Regions from separate parts of the Streptomyces sp. Xyl84 genome, predicted to be linked through region 4. Evidence: riboswitches for the same ligand, from Rfam matches in the RefSeq annotation. Region 4 holds a riboswitch; each other region holds the start of a gene.

Region 1 (4,955 bases), 760 kb from region 4:
GATCCGTCCCGTGACCTCTCCCAGCCCCACCCGGACCCCGCCCGCGCCCGGCGCCCACGCCGACAGCGTCACCACGTCCCCGTCCTCCAGGAACGTCCGCTTGCCGTCCGGGAGTTCGATCGGCTCGCGGCCGTTCCAGCTGAGTTCCAGCAGCGAGCCGCGCTGGGCGGGCTCCGGTCCGCTGACCGTGCCCGACCCGTACAGGTCGCCGGTGCGCAGCGAGGCGCCGTTGACCGTCATGTGGGCCAACTGCTGGGCGGCCGTCCAGTACATCGTGGAGAACGGCGGTCGGGAGACGACGTGTCCGTTGACCGCGACGGAGATCCGCAGGTCGTAGCCGCCGGACTCCTCCCCGGTGTCGTCCAGGTACGGCAGCAGCGGGTGCGTGCGCCGCGGCGGGGCCAGCCGTGCGTCCTCCAGCGCGTCCAGCGGAGTGATCCACGCCGACACCGACGTGGCGAACGACTTGCCGAGGAACGGGCCGAGGGGGACGTACTCCCAGGCCTGGATGTCCCGCGCCGACCAGTCGTTGAGCAGGCAGAGCCCGAAGACGTGCTCGCGGAAGTCCGCGAGGGCCACCGGCTGCCCGAGCCGCGAGGGCACGCCCACCACGAAGCCCACCTCGGCCTCGATGTCCAGCCGGACGGACGGGCCGAAGACGGGGTCGGTGTCGGTGGGGGCCTTCCGCTGCCCCGAGGGGCGTACGACGTCCGTGCCCGACACGACCACCGTGCCGGAGCGGCCGTGGTAACCGATCGGCAGGTGCTTCCAGTTCGGCGTCAGCGAGTCCTCGGCGTCCGGGCGGAAGATCCGGCCCACGTTGCGGGCGTGGTTCTCGGACGCGTAGAAGTCGACGTAGTCCGCGACCTCGAAGGGCAGGTGGAGGGTCACCGAGGACAGCGGGTGCAGGAACGGCGCCACGGTCTCCTGGTGGGCGGGCACGGTCACCCACGCCGTCAGCGCGCGCCGCACGTCCGACCAGGCGGTGCGGCCCGCGGCGAGCAGCGGGTTCAGGGTCGGCCGTGCCAGCAGGGCGGCGTAGGGGGAGCCGAGCGCCAGTGCCGCCGCGCCCGCGTCCAGGACGTGGTCGCCGAGCCGGACGCCGACGGTCCGCTCCTGCGATCCGGCGCGGGAGAAGACACCGTAGGGAAGGTTGTGCGGACCGAAGGGGTCGCCCTCGGGGACCTCGAAGGGGGGCATCGGGTTCTGCCTCTCTTTCGTGTGCCGTGCGTTCCATGGGGGCGGCACCTGGGCGCACCTGGGCCACCGGGCCACACGTTCATGTGGTCGCGCCACACGTTACGGGGGAGGTGCCGTCTTGGGCAGTGTCCAAAGAGTTCGCAATGTCCGAATCAGGGTGCCGCGGCGGGCGATTCGCGCTCGGTGTCTCGGGGGGCGTGGACGGGGCGGGTCCGCTCTGCGGGGACCGCGCGGCCGTCCGTCCGGCCAGGAGCACGCAGACGGACCGCCTGGTGGAGGCCCCGCTCCTCGCCGGCCGCATCGCCCTGTTCCCTTACGTCACCCGCGTGGCGGATCCGTATTCTCTGATCATGCCCGCTCCCCACGCCCCCGCCCTCATCGCCACCGACCTGGACGGAACGCTGCTGCGCGGCGACGACACCCTGTCCGAGCGGTCCCTCGCCGCACTCGCGCGGGCGGCGGCGGCAGGCGCCCGGCACCTCGTCGTGACCGGCCGGCCGGCGCCGAGGGTACGGCCGCTGCTGAAGGACCTGGGCGGTACCGGGCTCGCGGTGTGCGGCCAGGGCGCACAGCTCTACGACGCCGGGGAAGACCGTCTGCTGTGGTCGCAGACGCTCGACCGGGAGACGGCCGAGACGGCGCTCGGCAAGATCGAGGCGGAGGTGGGGGAGGTGTACGCGGCGGTCGACCAGGACGGGGTGGAGGGGCTCACGCTCATCGAGCCCGGGTACCGCATGCCGCATCCCACGCTGCCCGCCCAGCGGGTGGCGCGGCGCGACGACCTGTGGCGCGCGCCCATCAGCAAGGTGCTGCTGCGCCATCCCGCCCTGTCCGACGACGAGCTGGCGGCGACGGCCCGCGGGGTGGCCGGTTCCCTCGTCGCGGTCACCATGTCGGGCCCGGGCACCGTGGAGCTGCAACCCCACGGCATCACCAAGGCGACCGGTCTGGCCCTGGCCGCCGGGCGTCTGGGGCTGGGGCCCGAGGACACCCTCGCCTTCGGAGACATGCCGAACGACATCCCCATGTTCCGGTGGGCCGCCCGGGGAGTGGCCATGGCCGGCGCCCACCCGGAGCTGAAGGCGGTCGCCGACGAGGTCACCACGTCGAACGAGGACGACGGCGTGGCCGTCGTCCTCGAGCGACTGTTCGTCTGAGGGCCGGATCCGTCAGTACGCGCTGAAGACGTTGTCGATGGAGCCGTAGCGCGCGGCCGCGTAGTTGCAGGCGGCCGTGATGTTCGCGACCGGGTTGTAGATGTCGAACGACGTGCCGGCCACGTGGTAGGCGTTGAAGGTCGGCTGGATGACCTGGAGCAGGCCCTTGGACGGGATGCCCTTGGCGGCGTTGGAGTCCCAGTTGTTGATGGCCAGCGGGTTGCCGGAGGACTCGCGTATCACGTTGCGGTAGATGCCGTTGTACGTGCCCGGGATGCCCTTCTGGCCCATGATCGCGAGCGACTCGCGGATCCAGCCATCCAGGTTGTTCGGGTAGGCGACCGTGCTCACCGTCTTGGCGGTGGCCGTGGTCGCCGCCGCGGGGGCGGCGGAGGCGCTGGTGGCGCCGATCAGGGGGAGGGCGAGGACGGCGGCACCCGTGCCGGAGACGGCGAGGGTGCGGACGAGGCGGGCGGTGCGGGAACGGCGCTGACCGTTTGCAGGCATGGGGGATTCCTCTCCGTCGCCTGCGAGGTGAGCTGTCGGGTTCGGGCGGGGAGGTGCCCGGCCGTGCCCTCGGGTGGCACGGCTTCACCCCGAGCCGTTCCGGCACGGCGTACGACGTAGGACGACGTACGGCGTTCCGGCCCGGCGACTTACCTGGGTCCCCCGCTCCTGCCATGAAGTGGTTCGGTCGATGGATATCGGGCGGTGGCAGGATTCGGCGTCCACCCGACTGGCCGGGAACGTATGCGAGAGCACATGTCCCGAACAAGTACCTGATTCATACATCGCCCTAGTTGACCTTGATCCGGGGTGTTTTGGGCACTTGATCCTTTGCATCTGCCAAGGGTCAACTCGTATGCGGGGGAAGGGAAGCGGGGGTGTGCGGGGTGGCCGCGGGGTGGCAGGGTGCGCGTGACCCAACTCACGGAATAATCCGGCCAGGAGCATTTACGGCCAACGGGAATTGAAATGCCAATAAGGGTAAATCGGACTCCTCCGGTGAGGGTGGGGCGGGGGAGGGGCGGGGAGTGGTGGTGCCGGTGCGGGGCAGCAGGGGAGGGGGAGGGGTGGTTGTCACGTTCGGTGAGGTTGTGGCCCCGTTCGGGCGGACGGGGGTTCGTCGCGCTCCGTGGCGGTCCGTCGCGGTCCGTCGTGCTCGGTGTGACGCGGGGGAGGGGGCAGAGTAGGGAGGAGTGAGTCGATAAATATCTGTTCATACGTGGTGATCGAAAACATATCGGTCGTGATCCGATACCACCTGGCCTGTATCGGTGGGCGCTATCGGTGATCGAAACGTGACCGGATACGCTGACTTGAGTGATGGCAGCGACCTATCGACAAACCGTGTAGCGCCAGCAGACACCAGCAGACAGGAGACCCCTCGTGACCGTCGTCGGGCCGTTCGGGCTGAGCGTGCGGGACCAGGCTCTCGAAGCCGATGTCCAGGCCGGGTTGGCGGCTGTCGAGGAAGGGCTGCTCGAAGCCACCAAGAGCGAGGTCCCGTTCATCACGGAGGCCGCCCAGCACCTCGTCAGGGCGGGCGGGAAGCGGTTCCGCCCGCTGCTCGTGATGCTCGCGGCCCAGTTCGGCGATCCGTACGCGCCGGGCATCGTGCCGTCGGCCGTGGTGGTGGAGCTGACCCACCTGGCGACGCTGTACCACGACGACGTGATGGACGAGGCCGCCGTGCGGCGCGGCGTGGCCAGCGCGAACACCCGCTGGGGCAACTCGGTGGCGGTCCTGACCGGCGACTTCCTCTTCGCCCGCGCCTCGCAGATCCTCGCCGACCTCGGCCCGGAGGCCGTCCGGGTGCAGGCGCTGGCGTTCGAACGGCTGGTCACCGGCCAGATCCTGGAGACGGCGGGGCCGCAGGACGGCAGGGACCCCGTCGAGCACTACCTGGACGTGCTGGGCGGCAAGACGGGGTCGCTGGTGGCCGTGTCGTGCCGGTTCGGCGCGATGATGTCCGGGGCCGACGAGACGGTCGTGGACGTGCTGACGCAGTACGGGGAGCGGCTCGGCGTGGCGTTCCAGCTCGCCGACGACGTCCTGGACATCGCCTCCGACTCGCACGAGTCCGGCAAGACGCCCGGCACCGACCTGCGCGAGGGCATCGCGACGCTCCCGGTGCTGCGGCTGCGCGAGCGCGCCGCCCGGCTGGGGCTCGTCGAGGACGTCGCCCTGTGCGAACTGCTGGACTCCGACCTGAGCGACGACGCCCGGCACGCCGAGGCGCTGGCGGCGCTGCGCGCGCACCCCGCCCTGGAACAGGCCCGCCGGGACACCGTGCGGTACGCGGAGGAGGCGCGGGCCGCGCTCGCGCCGCTGCGCGAGTGCGACGCCAAGGCCGCGCTGCTCCAGCTGTGCGACGCGGTGGTGCACCGGGCCGGCTAGGCCCTGTCCCCGCCGGCAGAGGGCGGTGTCTCCACCCTGACCCCTACGGGGCGGGGGAGCCGCCGCCCTTACGTGTCATACCGCAGTCGTACACGGAGTTGGCTCCGGGGTCTGACGCTTCCTCCCCGCCGATTTGGTCAGATGGAAGCACGGACCGCACCACTCCTCACCGATTCGGGTGAGAATGGCGGCTTGGGG
Region 2 (4,955 bases), 450 kb from region 4:
CGCACTCCTCCGGATCGTCCGGTTCCGCCGACGGTGCCGACGACTCCGAGGGGCGGAGCGGGACGGGCGGTTCGGGGCCGTCCGGCGTGAACGACCCCGGTCTGCCCGACGACACGCAGAGCGGTACGGGCGACTCGTCCGGTTCGTCCGGCTCTTCGGCGGACACCCCCAAGGGGGCCGGCTCCGCCCACGGGACCGGCACACCGGGCGACTCCTCCACGAAGCCCTCCACTTCGCCCTCTTCGCCCACGAAGACGGGCAACCCGCCCAAGTCCGGCACCTCTCACGGCCCGGACGCGTCCGACGCCACCCCGTGGGCGGACGGCGCCGGCGACGGGGGCGACTCCGGCGACTTGGACAACTACGGTCAGAGCGTCGGCTCTTCGGCCCTCGTCGACACCGGTGCGCTCGGTGGCGGCCGCCACCGCGGCGGCAGCGCCGACGAAGGGGCCGCCGAGGGTCGTACGGGCGCGACGGGCGGCCGGCACGCCTCGCGTGAGGGCGGCGCCGTCCACGCCTCGTCCGCCGCCTCCTACACCGTCCGCACCGGCGACTCCCTCACGTCCATCGCCGACTCCCTTGACGTCCACGGCGGATGGCACGCGCTGTACGACGCGAACAAGGGCTCCATCGGCGCCGACCCCGACCACATCGTCGCCGGTCAGAGCCTGGATGTCCCCGCTGAAAACGCCCGAAACTAGGCGGAGTTCACGTCACGCTTCGCGTCGAATGTCCCATTCGGTGAAAGTGTGGGATGAGTCTCAGAAGCCCTGATCGTCTTTGAAATCCGGCCGATCACCTGTCTACGGTCATGACCGCTCGCCACCGCGAGCCCCGGCTGCCGCAACGCCGAATCCTGCCAGCGGCCGTACGGGAACAGTCGTCGCTTCGAGCGCCGAAGGCAGGAGCGGGGGACCCAAGGTAAGTTGCCGCGCCGGTCAGACGACCGGAGCGGCTGGGGGTGAAGCCGTGCCTCCCCAAAGGCACGGCCGGGCAACTCAACCGGCCCGAACCCGACAGCTCACCTCGCAGGCGTCGGTGAGGGGATCCTTCCATGCTGTTTTCCGGCAAGGGCAAGCATCGTCGTCCGTCCAAGGCCACCCGCGCCATCGCACTCGCCGGTGTCGCCGGTGTCGCCGTCGCCGGCCCGCTGATGGCGGCCGGCAACGCCTCCGCCGCCACCACCTCCGAGTGGGACGCGGTCGCCCAGTGCGAGTCCGGTGGCAACTGGTCCATCAACACCGGCAACGGCTTCTACGGCGGCCTGCAGTTCACCAACTCCACCTGGGCCGCGTACGGCGGCACCGCCTACGCCTCGCGCGCCGACCTGGCGAGCAAGTCGCAGCAGATAGCCGTCGCCGAGAAGGTGCTCGCGGGTCAGGGCAAGGGTGCCTGGCCGGTCTGCGGCAAGGGCCTGTCCGGCGCCTCCTCCAGCGGCGGCAGCAGCTCCTCGTCGTCCTCTTCCTCGTCCTCCTCCTCTTCTTCCTCCTCCTCGTCGTCCTCGTCGAGCAGCAGCTCCAGCAGCTCCAAGAGCAGCACCTCGACCCGTTCGACCGAGCAGCGGGCCGCCGACCGCTCCGCGACGCGTCCGGCCCCGAAGAAGACCGTCACCACCCCGACCGGCAAGAAGGTCAAGAAGGGCGACGGCGAGTACAAGGTGGCCGCCGGCGACACCCTCAGCTCCATCGCCACCGAGCACGGCGTGCGCGGCGGCTGGGAGAAGCTGTTCCAGCTGAACAAGGACATCGTCGACGACGCCGACCTCATCTACCCGGGCCAGCAGCTCCACCTGAAGTGACAGGGCCTAGCCCGGCCCCAGGCCCTCCCCAGGCGCGGCCTCCACGACGGAGGCCGCGTGGGGCCGCCCCCGTCCCCACGGGCTCCCCGCCCCGGTGCGTGTTCCCCCGTACGCACCGGGGCGGGGCTTTTTCACTTCCCGTTCGCGTCCCCGCCCCTTCGCCCTTTGTTCCGTGCTGGAACAATGTGTACCGTCACCCTGTCCACGGGACGGTCGGTCGATCGGTCGGCGGCCCGGGACGGTTAGGCTCTAGTCGCAAGGCACAGCCGCAAGGCAGACCGCCCCGCACTTTCAGCGTCACATCCACGAAGGAGATGCTCGTGCCGTCCATCGACGTCGTCGTAGCCCGGGAAATCCTGGACTCCCGAGGCAACCCCACGGTCGAGGTCGAGGTCGGCCTCGACGACGGCAGCACGGGTCGTGCCGCCGTTCCGTCCGGCGCCTCCACCGGCGCCTTCGAGGCCATCGAGCTGCGCGACGGCGACCCGAACCGCTACCAGGGCAAGGGTGTCGAGAAGGCCGTCCTGGCCGTCATCGAGCAGATCGGCCCGGAGCTGGTCGGCTACGACGCCACCGAGCAGCGCCTGATCGACCAGGCCATGTTCGACCTGGACGCCACCGACAACAAGGGCTCGCTCGGCGCCAACGCCATCCTCGGCGTCTCCCTCGCCGTCGCCCACGCCGCCTCCGAGGCCAGCGACCTCCCGCTCTTCCGCTACCTGGGCGGCCCCAACGCGCACCTGCTGCCGGTGCCGATGATGAACATCCTGAACGGCGGCTCGCACGCCGACTCCAACGTGGACATCCAGGAGTTCATGATCGCCCCGATCGGCGCGGAGTCCTTCTCCGAGGCCCTGCGCTGGGGCGCCGAGGTCTACCACACCCTCAAGAAGGTCCTGAAGAGCAAGGGCCTGGCCACCGGCCTCGGCGACGAGGGCGGCTTCGCCCCGAACCTCGGCTCCAACCGCGACGCCCTCGACCTCATCCTCGAGGCCATCAAGGAAGCCGGCTACGCGCCCGGCGAGCAGATCGCCCTGGCCCTCGACGTCGCCGCCTCCGAGTTCTACAAGGACGGCAAGTACCTCTTCGAGGGCAAGGAGCGCTCCGCCGCCGAGATGACGGAGTACTACGAGGAGCTGGTGGCGGCCTACCCGCTGGTCTCCATCGAGGACCCGCTGTTCGAGGACGACTGGGCCGGCTGGAAGATCATCACCGACAAGCTCGGCGAGAAGGTCCAGCTCGTCGGTGACGACCTGTTCGTCACCAACCCCGAGCGCCTGGCCCGCGGCATCGAGGAGGGCGCCGCCAACGCCCTGCTGGTGAAGGTGAACCAGATCGGTTCGCTCACCGAGACCCTGGACGCCGTCGAGCTGGCCCAGCGCAGCGGCTTCAAGTGCATGATGTCGCACCGCTCCGGCGAGACCGAGGACGTCACCATCGCCGACCTCGCCGTCGCCACCAACTGCGGCCAGATCAAGACCGGCGCCCCGGCCCGCTCCGAGCGCGTCGCCAAGTACAACCAGCTGCTGCGCATCGAGGAGATCCTCGACGACGCCGCGGTCTACGCCGGCCGCAGCGCCTTCCCGCGCTTCAAGGGCTGAGCAGCGGCTCAAGGGCTGAACAGCCGCTTCGAGGGCTGAACCGCACCACGGCCGAGCCGGGCCGCGAAGAGTGAGGCTCAGCCAGTCGCCCGTACGTCCCCGTACCCGGTCCCGTACCGTGTCCGGGGACGTACGCGCGTGTGCGGCGCGTACGAGACGACCGACGGGAGGCGGGACGATGGCCGTGAAGGACCGGGACCGGTTCTCCACCGCGACCAGGCTCAGGCTGCTCGGCGAGCAGACCGCGGCCCGTGTCTACCGCTCCCAGACCCGGCGTCAGGCCCGCCGCTCCCGGCTCACCGGGCGCGCCGCGCTGCTCGCGCTCGTCGTGTGCTCGATGGTGGTCGCCCTCGCCTACCCGATGCGGCAGTACGTCGCCCAGCGCGCCGACATCGCCGACCTCCAGCGGCAGAAGGCGCAGGCGCAGCAGCGGGTCGAGCAGTTGCGCGACCTGAAGGCGCGCTGGCAGGACGACGCCTACGCCCGGCAGCAGATCCGGCGCAGGCTGCACTACGTACTGCCCGGCGAGACCGGTTACACCGTGGTCGACCCGGGATCGGTCAAGCAGTCCCGCGCCGAGCAGGGGACGGCCCGCCGCCCCTGGTACACCAACGTCTGGTACGGCGTCGACAAGTCCGACGCCGCCCGCCAGTGAACCGACAGAGAGACATCCCGACAGGCATGGAAACGCCACCGCCGCCCACCCCGCGCACCGCACCGACCGACGCGGACGTCGAGGCCTTCAAGCAGCAGCTCGGCCGCCCGCCGCGCGGGCTGCGCGCGATCGCGCACCGCTGCCCGTGCGGGCAGCCGGACGTCGTGGAGACGGCCCCGCGGCTGCCCGACGGCACGCCCTTCCCGACGCTGTACTACCTGACGTGCCCGCGGGCCTCCTCCGCGATCGGCACGCTGGAGGCCGACGGCGTGATGAAGGAGATGACCGAGCGGCTGGCCACCGACCCGGAACTGGCGGCGGCCTACCGGGCCGCGCACGAGGACTACATCCGGCGCCGGGACGAGATCGAGGAACTGACGGGCTTTCCGAGCGCGGGCGGCATGCCGGACCGGGTCAAGTGCCTGCACGTCCTGGTGGCGCACTCGCTGGCCGCCGGCCCAGGGGTGAACCCGCTGGGCGACGAGGCGATCGCGATGCTGCCCGAGTGGTGGCGCAAGGGTCCGTGCGTGACGGTGCCCGAGGACCATGAGGAGGGTGACCGGTGACGCGGGTCGCGGCCATCGACTGCGGTACGAACTCCATCCGTCTGCTCGTCGCGGACGCGAATCCGGAAACGGGCGAACTGGTCGACCTGGACCGGCGCATGACGATCGTGCGGCTCGGCCAGGGCGTCGACCGCACCGGCCGGCTCGCGCCCGAGGCGCTGGAGCGCACGTTCGCGGCCTGCCGCGAGTACGCGCAGGTCATCAAGGAGTACGGCGCCGAGCGGCTGCGCTTCGTGGCGACCTCCGCGTCCCGGGACGCGGAGAACCGGGACGAGTTCGTGCGCGGCGTGGTGGACATCCTCGGGGTCGAGCCGGAGGTGATCTCGGGTGATCAG
Region 3 (4,955 bases), 2.0 Mb from region 4:
TAGACGATGCGGCGGTGCACCGGCTTCAGGCCGTCCCGGGCGTCCGGCAGGGCGCGCGAGTAGATGACCGAGTACGCGTACTCGAGGAAGGAGCCCTGCATCTCGTCGACGACGTCGATGTCGAGGATCTTCTCCTCGTAGGGGTCGTCGGGCGGCGGGGTCTTCGTGCTGCGGCGGGCCATCGCTGCCGGCTCCTTGCTGAAGCGTGTGACGGGATCTGACGCCGACCATTGTGGACCGCCGGACTGACAACGTGGACCGGACCCCGCCCCGGAGGGTCCCGCGCGCCCCCTGTCCGCCCCGATCCGCTTCCGCTCCCGGCGTACGGCGAGCGGGAACTTCGCCAGCGGTCCGCACGCTTGCATACAGTGGCAGGACCGGCAGGAACAGGGCGGTTCCCGGACCGCCACCGCGATCGAAGGGACGTACATGCCCATGGGTCACACGGCCACAGCCGAGGCAGGCTCCGGCGGCCTGACAGCGACCGAGCACCGCCTGGCCAACGGCCTGCGCGTGGTGCTCTCCGAGGACCACCTGACCCCGGTCGCGGCGGTGTGCCTCTGGTACGACGTCGGCTCCCGCCACGAGGTCAAGGGGCGCACCGGCCTGGCTCACCTTTTCGAGCACCTGATGTTCCAGGGCTCCGCCCAGGTCAAGGGCAACGGTCACTTCGAACTGGTGCAGGGCGCAGGCGGCTCCCTCAACGGCACCACCAGCTTCGAGCGCACCAACTACTTCGAGACCATGCCCGCCCACCAGCTGGAACTGGCCCTCTGGCTGGAGGCCGACCGCATGGGCTCGCTGCTCGCCGCGCTGGACGACGAGTCGATGGAGAACCAGCGCGACGTCGTCAAGAACGAGCGCCGCCAGCGCTACGACAACGTGCCCTACGGCACGGCGTTCGAGAAGCTGACCGCCCTCGCCTACCCGGAGGGCCACCCGTACCACCACACGCCCATCGGATCCATGGCCGACCTGGACGCGGCCACCCTGGAGGACGCGCGCGCGTTCTTCCGGACGTACTACGCGCCGAACAACGCCGTCCTCTCGGTCGTCGGCGACATCGACCCGCAGCAGACCCTCGCCTGGATCGAGAAGTACTTCGGCTCCATCGCCGCCCACGACGGCAAGCCGCAGCCCCGCGACGGCGCACTGCCCGAGATCATCGGCGAACAACTGCGCGAGGTCGTCGAGGAGGAGGTCCCGGCCCGCGCCCTGATGGCCGCCTACCGGCTCCCGCACGACGGCACGCGCGCGTGCGACGCGGCCGACCTCGCGCTGACCGTCCTCGGCGGCGGCGAGTCCTCCCGGCTGTACAACCGGCTGGTGCGCCGCGACCGCACCGCCGTCGCCGCCGGGTTCGGCCTGCTGCGGCTGGCCGGCGCGCCTTCCCTGGGCTGGCTCGACGTGAAGACCTCCGGCGACGTCGAGGTGCCGGTCATCGAGGCCGCCATCGACGAGGAACTGGCCCGGTTCGCCGAGGAGGGCCCGACCGCCGAGGAGATGGAGCGCGCCCAGGCCCAGCTCGAACGCGAGTGGCTGGATCGGCTCGGCACGGTCGCGGGCCGCGCCGACGAACTGTGCCGCTACGCCGTCCTGTTCGGTGACCCGCAGCTCGCCCTGACCGCCGTCCAGCGCGTCCTGGAGGTGACGCCGGAGGAGGTCCAGGAGGTCGCCAAGGCCCGCCTGCGCCCCGACAACCGCGCGGTCCTCGTCTACGAGCCGACCGCCCCCGACGCACAGGAGCAGGCACCGGACGCGGACGCCGCGGCCGGCGACGACACCGAGGAGACGGCGAAGTGACCGAGCTGGCCACCATGGAGTTCCACCCCCGTCCCCAGGCGGGCGAGGCCCGGCCGTGGGCGTTCCCGGCCCCCGAGCGCGGCACGCTGGACAACGGCCTGACGGTGCTGCGCTGCCACCGCCCCGGCCAGCAGGTCGTCGCCGTGGAGGTGCTCCTCGACGCACCCCTGGACGCGGAGCCGGCCGGCCTGGACGGCGTCGCCACGATCATGGCGCGGGCCTTCTCCGAGGGCACCGACAAGTACTCCGCCGAGGAGTTCGCCGCCGAACTGGAGCGCGCGGGCGCCACCCTGGACGCGCACGCCGACCACCCCGGCGTACGGCTCAGCCTGGAGGTCCCGGCCTCCCGGCTGGCCAAGGGGCTCGGGCTGCTGTCGGACGCCCTGCGGGCACCGGCGTTCGCCGAGTCCGAGGTCGAACGGCTGGTGCGCAACCGGCTCGACGAGATCCCGCACGAGCTGGCCAACCCCTCCCGCCGGGCCGCCAAGGAACTCTCCAAGGAGCTGTTCCCGGCCACCGCGCGCATGTCGCGTCCCCGCCAGGGCACGGAGGACACCGTCGGCGCCGTCGACGCGTCCGCCGTCCGCGCCTTCTACGACCGGCACGTACGCCCCGCGACGGCCACCGCCGTGGTCGTCGGCGACCTCACCGGCATCGACCTCGACGAGCTGCTGGGCGAGACCCTGGGCTCCTGGACCGGTTCGCGGGCCGAGCCGCGGCCCGTGCCGCCGGTCACCGCCGACGACACCGGCCGCGTCGTGATCGTGGACCGGCCCGGTGCCGTCCAGACGCAGCTGCTCATCGGCCGCACCGGCCCCGACCGGCACGACCGCGTGTGGCCCGCCCAGGTGCTCGGCACCTACTGCCTGGGCGGCACCCTCACCTCCCGCCTGGACCGCGTCCTGCGCGAGGAGAAGGGCTACACCTACGGGGTGCGGTCGTTCGGCCAGGTGCTGCGCTCCGCGCCCGACGGCACCGGCGCGGCGATGCTCGCCATCAGCGGCTCGGTCGACACGCCGAACACCGGGCCCGCGCTGGACGACCTGTTCACCGTGCTGCGCAAGCTGGCCGCCGAGGGCCTCACCGAGGCCGAGCGGGACGTCGCCGTGCAGAACCTCGTCGGTGTGGCGCCGCTCAAGTACGAGACGGCCGCCGCCGTGGCGAGCACGCTGGCCGACCAGGTCGAGCAGCACCTGCCCGACGACTACCAGGCGACGCTCTATCAGCAGCTCGCCCAGACCGGCACGGTGGAGGCCACCGCGGCGGTCGTCAGCGCCTTCCCGGTGGACCGGCTGGTGACGGTGCTCGTCGGGGACGCGGCGCAGATCAAGGAGCCCGTCGAGGCGCTCGGCATCGGCCCGGTGACCGTCGTCGCCGCCGAGTAACGCGCCGCCCGGCACGCGCGCGTGGGGCCCTGGTGACGGACGCGTCACCAGGGCTCTGGGATGTCCGGATTGGGGGAGTGGCTGCCCTTCTGCCCTGTGGCCTGCGCTACAAAAACCCGGATCCGTTTGGGATCGGAAAGCGGGCCCGTCTAGCGTCGGTCCGGCTGTTCGTCGGGCAGTGCGCCGCACCCGCGGCACCGGACAGCCATCGCCGAGTCCCCGTACGGCGCGAGCCAGGGGAGCCGGGGACCCACTCAGTCCCTGGGGTGAATCGGGCGCCGCGCACGCGCGGGGCCCGTAGGAGACCTTCCTGCTCCGAACCCGTCAGCTAACCCGGTAGGCGAGAGGGAAGGAAAGGACCAGCCACCACATGGCGTTCACGCGCGCCACCGGGAAGCACCGCCGTCCCGGCCGGGTGCAGCGCACCACCGCCCGCGCGGCGGGTGTCGCGGCCCTCACCACCACCGGCGTCATCGGCACCCTCGCCGCCTCCCCGGCCCTGGCCGCCGAGACCCCGGCCCCCGCGGACACCGGCCTCACCCCGGTCGTCAGCCTCGGCGACACCGTCGCCGAGCGGGTCGACGCCCAGGCCGCCGCCCAGCTGGAGGCGGCCCGGCACAAGCAGGCCGAGGAGGCCGCGCGCAAGCGGGCCGCCGAGCAGGCGAAGAAGGCGCGCGAGGCCAAGGAGCGGGCCGCCCGCGAGGCCGAGCGCAAGCGCCTCAACACCTTCGTGCCGCCGATCACCGGCTCGTACGTCTCCACCGGCTACAAGACCGGCGGCTCCCTGTGGTCCTCCGGCTCGCACACCGGCATCGACTTCCACGCCGCGAGCGGCACCGCGGTGCACGCGGTCGGCGTCGGCACCGTCGTGCAGACCGGCTGGGGCGGGGCGTACGGCAACCAGGTCGTGATCAGGATGGCCGACGGCATGTACACCCAGTACGGGCACCTGTCGTCCATCGACGTCTCGGTGGGCCAGCAGGTCACGCCGGGGCAGCAGATCGGCCTGTCCGGCGCCACCGGGAACGTCACCGGCCCGCACCTGCACTTCGAGGCGCGCACCACCCCCGACTACGGCTCGGACGTCGACCCGATCGCCTACCTGCGCAAGCACGGCGTGAACGTCTGACGGCGGCACCTGCGAGGGCGTGCCCGTCCGACGGCCCGTACCTCCGAACACGTGGACGCTGATCACGCGGACATCTGAACGACACCGAAAGCCCCGGCCGCCCGGCCGGGGTTTTCGGTATTCCCAGGCTCCGCGTTGACCAAAAAATAACCCCGGATTCCGTCGTGCGGTCGGAAATTCCCGCGCATTGTCATAGAGTCGCGGAACACGCGTTCGTCGCGGAGTCGCACGGGATCAATGCGGAGGTCGGTCATGCGCGTTCCGGCGCACTCGGTGTGCACGGCGATCCGGGACGACATCGTCGCCGGCGTCCACGAGCGCGGCGCCCGGCTCGCCGAGGAGGTCCTCGCCCGACGCTACGGCGTCTCGCGCGTGCCCGTGCGCGAGGCCCTGCGCACGCTGGAGGCCGAGGGTTTCGTCGTGACCCGCCGGCACGCCGGCGCGTGTGTCGCCGAGCCCACCGGGCAGGAGGCCGCCGACCTGCTGGAGATGCGCCTCCTGCTGGAGCCGCTGGGCGCGGCGCGGGCCGCCCAGCGGCGCACCGAGGCCCATCTGAAGGTGCTGCGCGGCCTGGTCAGGCTGGGGCGGGAGCGGGCGGGCAGCGGCGGCGAGGAACTGCGGTCGCTGGCGGCCTGGTT
Region 4 (4,955 bases):
CTCGCCCGCCGCGGTGTTCCTCGCCGCCGGCTACACCGAGTCGCTCTTCCTCGCCCTGGCCCTCCCGGCCTGGCTCGCGGCCAGGCACCGCAACTGGCCGCTCGCCGCCCTCCTGTGCGCCGCCGCCACCACCGTGCGCATCAGCGGCCTGTTCCTGGCCGCCGCCCTCACGGCCGAACTCCTGATCGCCATCCGCTCACAGGGGCGGGCGGGAGACTCCTCCCGCCGCTCGCTGCCCCGCCGGCTGCGCCCGCTCGGCTGGTGCCTGCTGCCGGCGGTGCCCGCCGCCGCGTACACCGTCTACCTGCGGGTACGGACCGGCGACTGGATGGCCTGGAAACACGCCGAGGAACGCGGCTGGTACCGCGACTTCCACAGCCCCGCCGAAGCGTTCCGCCACACCTGGCGGAACGCCTTCGGTCACCTCCAGAGCACCGGGTACGCCGTCGAGTTCCAGCTGGAACTGGCCGCCATGGCGGCCGGGGTGCTGCTGCTGGGCGTCCTGCTGGTCCGCCGCCGCTGGCCGGAGGCCGTGTTCATCGCGCTCAACCTGTGGGCGCTGGGCACCTCCTACTGGTACCTCTCCGTGCCGCGGGCCACCCTGATCTGGTGGCCGCTGTGGACGGGCCTGGCGCACTGGAGCCTGCGCCGCCGCTGGGTGAAGGAGGCCTACGTCGGTGTGGTGGCGCCGCTGACGGCCGTCCTCGCGGTGACGTTCACCTCGGGACACTGGACGGGGTGACCCCCGGCCCGACGCGCTCCCTCCCGTGCCGACACGCGCCGGTGCACGGCCCGCACGGCCCAGCCGGACGGCCGTTCGACCGGGCCCGCCCGGACGGACCGCCGACCGGGCCGCCCGGACGGACTGGTAGAAAACCCGAGGCGCCCCCACGCCTGCGAGCAGCCCGCCCATCGCCGAGAGAGAGTGCGCCGATGCCCCTCCCCCACGTCCTGCTGTCCGCCGCCGTCTCCCTGGACGGCTGCCTGGACGACACCGGTCCCAGCCGTCTCCTGCTGTCCGGCCCCGCCGACTTCGACCGGGTCGACGGCGTACGGGCGAGCGTGGACGCGATCCTCGTCGGGGCCGGGACGGTGCGCGCCGACAACCCCCGCCTGCTGGTCAACTCGCCCGAGCGGCGCGCCGCCCGGGTCGCGGCGGGCCGGCCCGAGCATCCGCTGAAGGTCACGGTCACCGCCTCCGGGGAGCTGGATCCGCGGGCCCGCTTCTGGCACACGGGCGGGGAGAAGGCCGTCTACACGACGGACGAGGGCGCCGAACGCCTGCGCCGCGCGGGCATCGGCACCGGAGCGGGACCGGGAGCCGGCGGCAGGACCGACGACGCCGGTGCGGATGCCGGTGCCGGTGCCGGTGCCGGTGCCGCGGCCGTCTCCGTCGTGGCGCTCGGTGCCGGACTCGACTGGCACGCGGTGCTGGAGCACCTGCACGACGTGCACGGTGTGCGCCGGCTCATGGTCGAGGGCGGCGGCACCGTGCACACCCAGCTGCTCCAGCGGCAGCTCGCCGACGAACTGCACCTCGTGCTCGCACCGCTGCTCGTCGGGGACCCCGGCGCGCCGCGGCTGTTCGGCCCCGGCGGGTACCAGAGGGGACGGCTGCGGCTGGTGGAGACACGGGCCCTCGGTGACGTCGTCCTCATGCGCTACGAGCCCACGGCCCCCGGCACGGGAGCCGCCCCCGTTCCCGCCGACCGGCACTGGCTGCGGATCGCGTGCGAGCTGGCCGGCCAGTGCCCGCCGTCGCGGACGGCGTTCAGCGTGGGCGCGGTGGTGGTCGCCGCCGACGGCACCGAGCTGGCCCGCGGCCACTCGCGGGAGGCCGGCGATCCGGTGGTGCACGCGGAGGAGGCCGCGCTCGCGAAGACCGATCCGGCGGATCCGCGGCTGCCGGGGGCCACGGTGTACAGCAGCCTGGAACCGTGCGCCCGACGCGCCTCCCGGCCGCGTCCGTGCGCCCGGCTGATTCTGGACGCGGGGGTGCGGCGAGTGGTCACGGCCTGGCGGGAGCCGGACACGTTCGTCGAGGCCGCCGACGGGTCCGGGGTGCTGGCGGCCGCGGGCGCGGACGTCGTCGTCCTGCCGGAGTTCGAGGGTCAGGCCAAGGAGCCCAATCGCCACCTGCTGTGACGCGTGTGCATTCCACCCCGGGGATGACGTACACTGGTTTCAACGACGCGGGGTGGAGCAGCTCGGTAGCTCGCTGGGCTCATAACCCAGAGGTCGCAGGTTCAAATCCTGTCCCCGCTACTGAAGGCTCAGGGCCGGAATCCGATCAAGGATTCCGGCCCTGAGCCGTTTCCGTTCGTTCCGGCGCTCCGGCCGCTCCTTGATCGTTGTGACCTGACGTGAGCGGGCCGTCCCCGTCCGCATAACAACTGACACACCATCACCGGACGGTCCGGGCCGGACGCGGCTCGATGACGTCGTGATGTGGCCTGAAGTCCAGTCAACTCACCCCGTTTCCATCCCTCGTGAGGCTTATGTTCTGGCCAAAAAGGTTTAAGGATCAAGACGATCGGCTTGGAATCGGAGCCCCGGGTCTATTAACGTTCGATAACGCAGCGCGGTCGTCCCAGCCGTCACCGAAGGCGGCTCCGTGCGCGCGCGCCGAATCCCGCGAGGGAACCGGGGAACCACCAACTTGGGGTGAATCGGGCGTCATCCGCCGTGTGTACGCGGCTGGTTGACGCGCGTAGGAGACCTTCCCGCTCCGAACCCGTCAGCTAACCCGGTAGGCGAGACGGAAGGAAAGGAGCACGCCCGCGTGGCGTCCAACCCGCCTGCCCCTGAAGCCCCGACGGTGCCGAGCCGGCGCACCGAGTCCTTCGCCTACGGTGACCGGCACCCCGACCAGGGCCCCTGGGAGGAGTGGAACCCCACCGAGGACTCCCTCCGTCCCGTCCGCGGCCGGCACCGCGTGGCCAAGCAGCGCGGCGGCGGGCTCGCCCGCAGTTCCACCGTGCTCGGCGTGGGCGTCATGGCGGCCGTCGGGGCGGGCGGCATGGCCAGCGCCAACACCGGCAAGCCGCCGGTCTCGATCTCCCTGCCCGACGTTCCCGCCCTGCAGGGCCTGCCCGCCGTGGGCGGTCTCTTCGAGGGATCCGGCCACGACGGTCACGAGGGTTCCGCGACCGCCCTCAGCGACGTCACCGAGACCCCGGCCGTGACCGCCGGGACGACCGCGCACACCGCCACGGACGCGGGCGAGGCGCTGCGCAGCCGGATCATGGCCCAGGCCGAGCAGCAGCAGGCCCAGGCCGAGGCCGGAGCCAGGGCGGCCACGGAGGCGGCCGCGGCCCGCAAGGCCGTCCGGCAGGCCGAGGAGGCCGCCGCCCAGGCGAAGAAGGAGGCCGAGGCCAAGGCCGCCGCCGCGAAGAAGAAGGCGGAGGAGGAGGCCCGCAAGGAGGCCGAGGCGGCCCGGCTGGCCGCGCTGGCCAAGCAGTACACGCTGCCGACCTCCTCGTACACCCTCACCTCCACCTTCGGGCAGGCCGGCTCCATGTGGTCCTCCGGCCACCACACCGGCCTCGACTTCGCCGCGCCCACCGGCACCCTGATCAAGGCCGTCCACAGCGGCACCGTCACCGAGGCGGGCTGGGCCGGCGCCTACGGCTACCGCACGGTCCTCACCCTGGACGACGGCACCGAACTGTGGTTCTGCCACCAGTCGTCGATCAGCGTCGCGGCCGGCCAGAAGGTGAGCACGGGCGAGGTCATCGGCCGGGTCGGCGCCACCGGCAACGTCACGGGGCCGCACCTGCACCTGGAGGTCCACCCGGACGGCCAGGCCGCCGGCATCGACCCGATGGCGTGGCTCCAGTCCAAGGGCCTCACCCCCTGACGGACCGCCGCCGGCCGGCACGCCGCCGCCCGCGACGGCCCGGGTCCCACCGACGGCCCGGGTTCCGCCGAAGGTCGCTGCCCGCCGGCAGTCCGGCTCCCGGCCACGGTCCGGACCCCGCCGACGGCAGGGCTCCCCCCGGCAGTCCGGGCCGCGCCCTTTCAGGTTCTTTCCGGTCCGCCTGCCGACCGGGTGGTTTGCGCAACCTTTGCGCCGGTCACCGGCGCGGTGCGGAATGGGGTACTCCGCACTGGTCGTTGATGAGGAGCATGACTTCTCTACGCAAGCTGGGCCCGTCCGGCCTCGAGGTCTTCCCGCTCGCCCTCGGCGGCAACGTCTTCGGCTGGACCGCCGACCAGGCGCAGTCCTTCGCCGTCCTGGACGCCTACACGGCGGCCGGCGGCAACTTCATCGACACCGCCGACTCCTACTCGGCGTGGGTGGAGGGCAACCACGGCGGCGAGTCCGAGACGATCATCGGCAAGTGGATCAAGGAGCGCGGCAACCGCTCCGACGTGGTCATCGCCACCAAGGTCAGCCAGCACCCGGACTTCCGGGGCCTGTCCGCCGCCACCATCAGGGCCGCGGCCGACGCCTCCCTCAAGCGTCTGGGCACCGACCACATCGACCTCTACTACACCCACTTCGACCAGCCCGACGTGCCGGTGGAGGAGATCATCGGCGCCCTCGACGAACTGGTGAAGGCGGGCAAGGTGCGGTACATCGCCGCCTCCAACATCTCCGCCGAGCGCCTGGCCGCCTCCCTGGAGTTCTCCGAGCGCGAGGGACTCGCCCGGTACGTGGCGCTCCAGCCGCACTACAACCTCGTCTCCCGGGACACCTACGAGGGCGGCCTGCGGGACCTCGCCGAGCGGGCCGGTCTGTCCGCCGTCCCGTACTACGCGCTTGCCTCCGGGTTCCTGACCGGGAAGTACCGGCCCGGCGCCACGGTCGACAGCCCGCGCGCGGAGGGCGCCGCCAAGCACCTGGCGAGCGAGCGCGGCCAGAAGGTCCTGGCCGCGCTCGACGAGATCGCCCGCGCCCGCGGTGCCGAGCCGGCCACGGTGGCCCTGGCCTGGCTGGCGGCCCAGCCTAC

The links. Region 4 has a riboswitch for cyclic di-AMP ahead of AC6I72_RS16750 (M23 family metallopeptidase). Riboswitches for the same ligand answer to the same signal wherever they lie in the genome.
Region 1: another riboswitch for cyclic di-AMP. It lies ahead of AC6I72_RS13290 (transglycosylase SLT domain-containing protein); the one in region 4 lies ahead of AC6I72_RS16750 (M23 family metallopeptidase).
Region 2: another riboswitch for cyclic di-AMP. It lies ahead of AC6I72_RS18715 (transglycosylase family protein); the one in region 4 lies ahead of AC6I72_RS16750 (M23 family metallopeptidase).
Region 3: another riboswitch for cyclic di-AMP. It lies ahead of AC6I72_RS07900 (M23 family metallopeptidase); the one in region 4 lies ahead of AC6I72_RS16750 (M23 family metallopeptidase).

The regions. Positions count from the first base shown of each region.
Region 1 is NZ_AP029182.1:3,088,151-3,093,105, reverse strand. It holds gene fahA (fumarylacetoacetase) at 1-1,200, opposite strand, end outside; gene AC6I72_RS13295 (HAD family hydrolase) at 1,551-2,357, shown strand; gene AC6I72_RS13290 (transglycosylase SLT domain-containing protein) at 2,370-2,864, opposite strand; cyclic di-AMP (ydaO/yuaA leader) riboswitch at 2,869-3,063, opposite strand; gene AC6I72_RS13285 (polyprenyl synthetase family protein) at 3,747-4,757, shown strand.
Region 2 is NZ_AP029182.1:4,293,877-4,298,831, forward strand. It holds gene AC6I72_RS18710 (transglycosylase family protein) at 1-701, shown strand, start outside; cyclic di-AMP (ydaO/yuaA leader) riboswitch at 884-1,050, shown strand; gene AC6I72_RS18715 (transglycosylase family protein) at 1,055-1,798, shown strand; gene eno (phosphopyruvate hydratase) at 2,113-3,399, shown strand; gene AC6I72_RS18725 (FtsB family cell division protein) at 3,578-4,054, shown strand; gene AC6I72_RS18730 (DUF501 domain-containing protein) at 4,081-4,620, shown strand; gene AC6I72_RS18735 (Ppx/GppA phosphatase family protein) at 4,617-4,955, shown strand, end outside.
Region 3 is NZ_AP029182.1:1,850,833-1,855,787, reverse strand. It holds gene AC6I72_RS07915 (DNA gyrase/topoisomerase IV subunit A) at 1-182, opposite strand, end outside; gene AC6I72_RS07910 (M16 family metallopeptidase) at 430-1,803, shown strand; gene AC6I72_RS07905 (M16 family metallopeptidase) at 1,800-3,188, shown strand; cyclic di-AMP (ydaO/yuaA leader) riboswitch at 3,388-3,546, shown strand; gene AC6I72_RS07900 (M23 family metallopeptidase) at 3,559-4,317, shown strand; gene AC6I72_RS07895 (GntR family transcriptional regulator) at 4,570-4,955, shown strand, end outside.
Region 4 is NZ_AP029182.1:3,848,555-3,853,509, forward strand. It holds gene AC6I72_RS16735 (mannosyltransferase family protein) at 1-742, shown strand, start outside; gene AC6I72_RS16740 (dihydrofolate reductase family protein) at 934-2,145, shown strand; tRNA gene AC6I72_RS16745 (tRNA-Met) at 2,192-2,265, shown strand; cyclic di-AMP (ydaO/yuaA leader) riboswitch at 2,614-2,771, shown strand; gene AC6I72_RS16750 (M23 family metallopeptidase) at 2,783-3,859, shown strand; gene AC6I72_RS16755 (aldo/keto reductase) at 4,129-4,955, shown strand, end outside.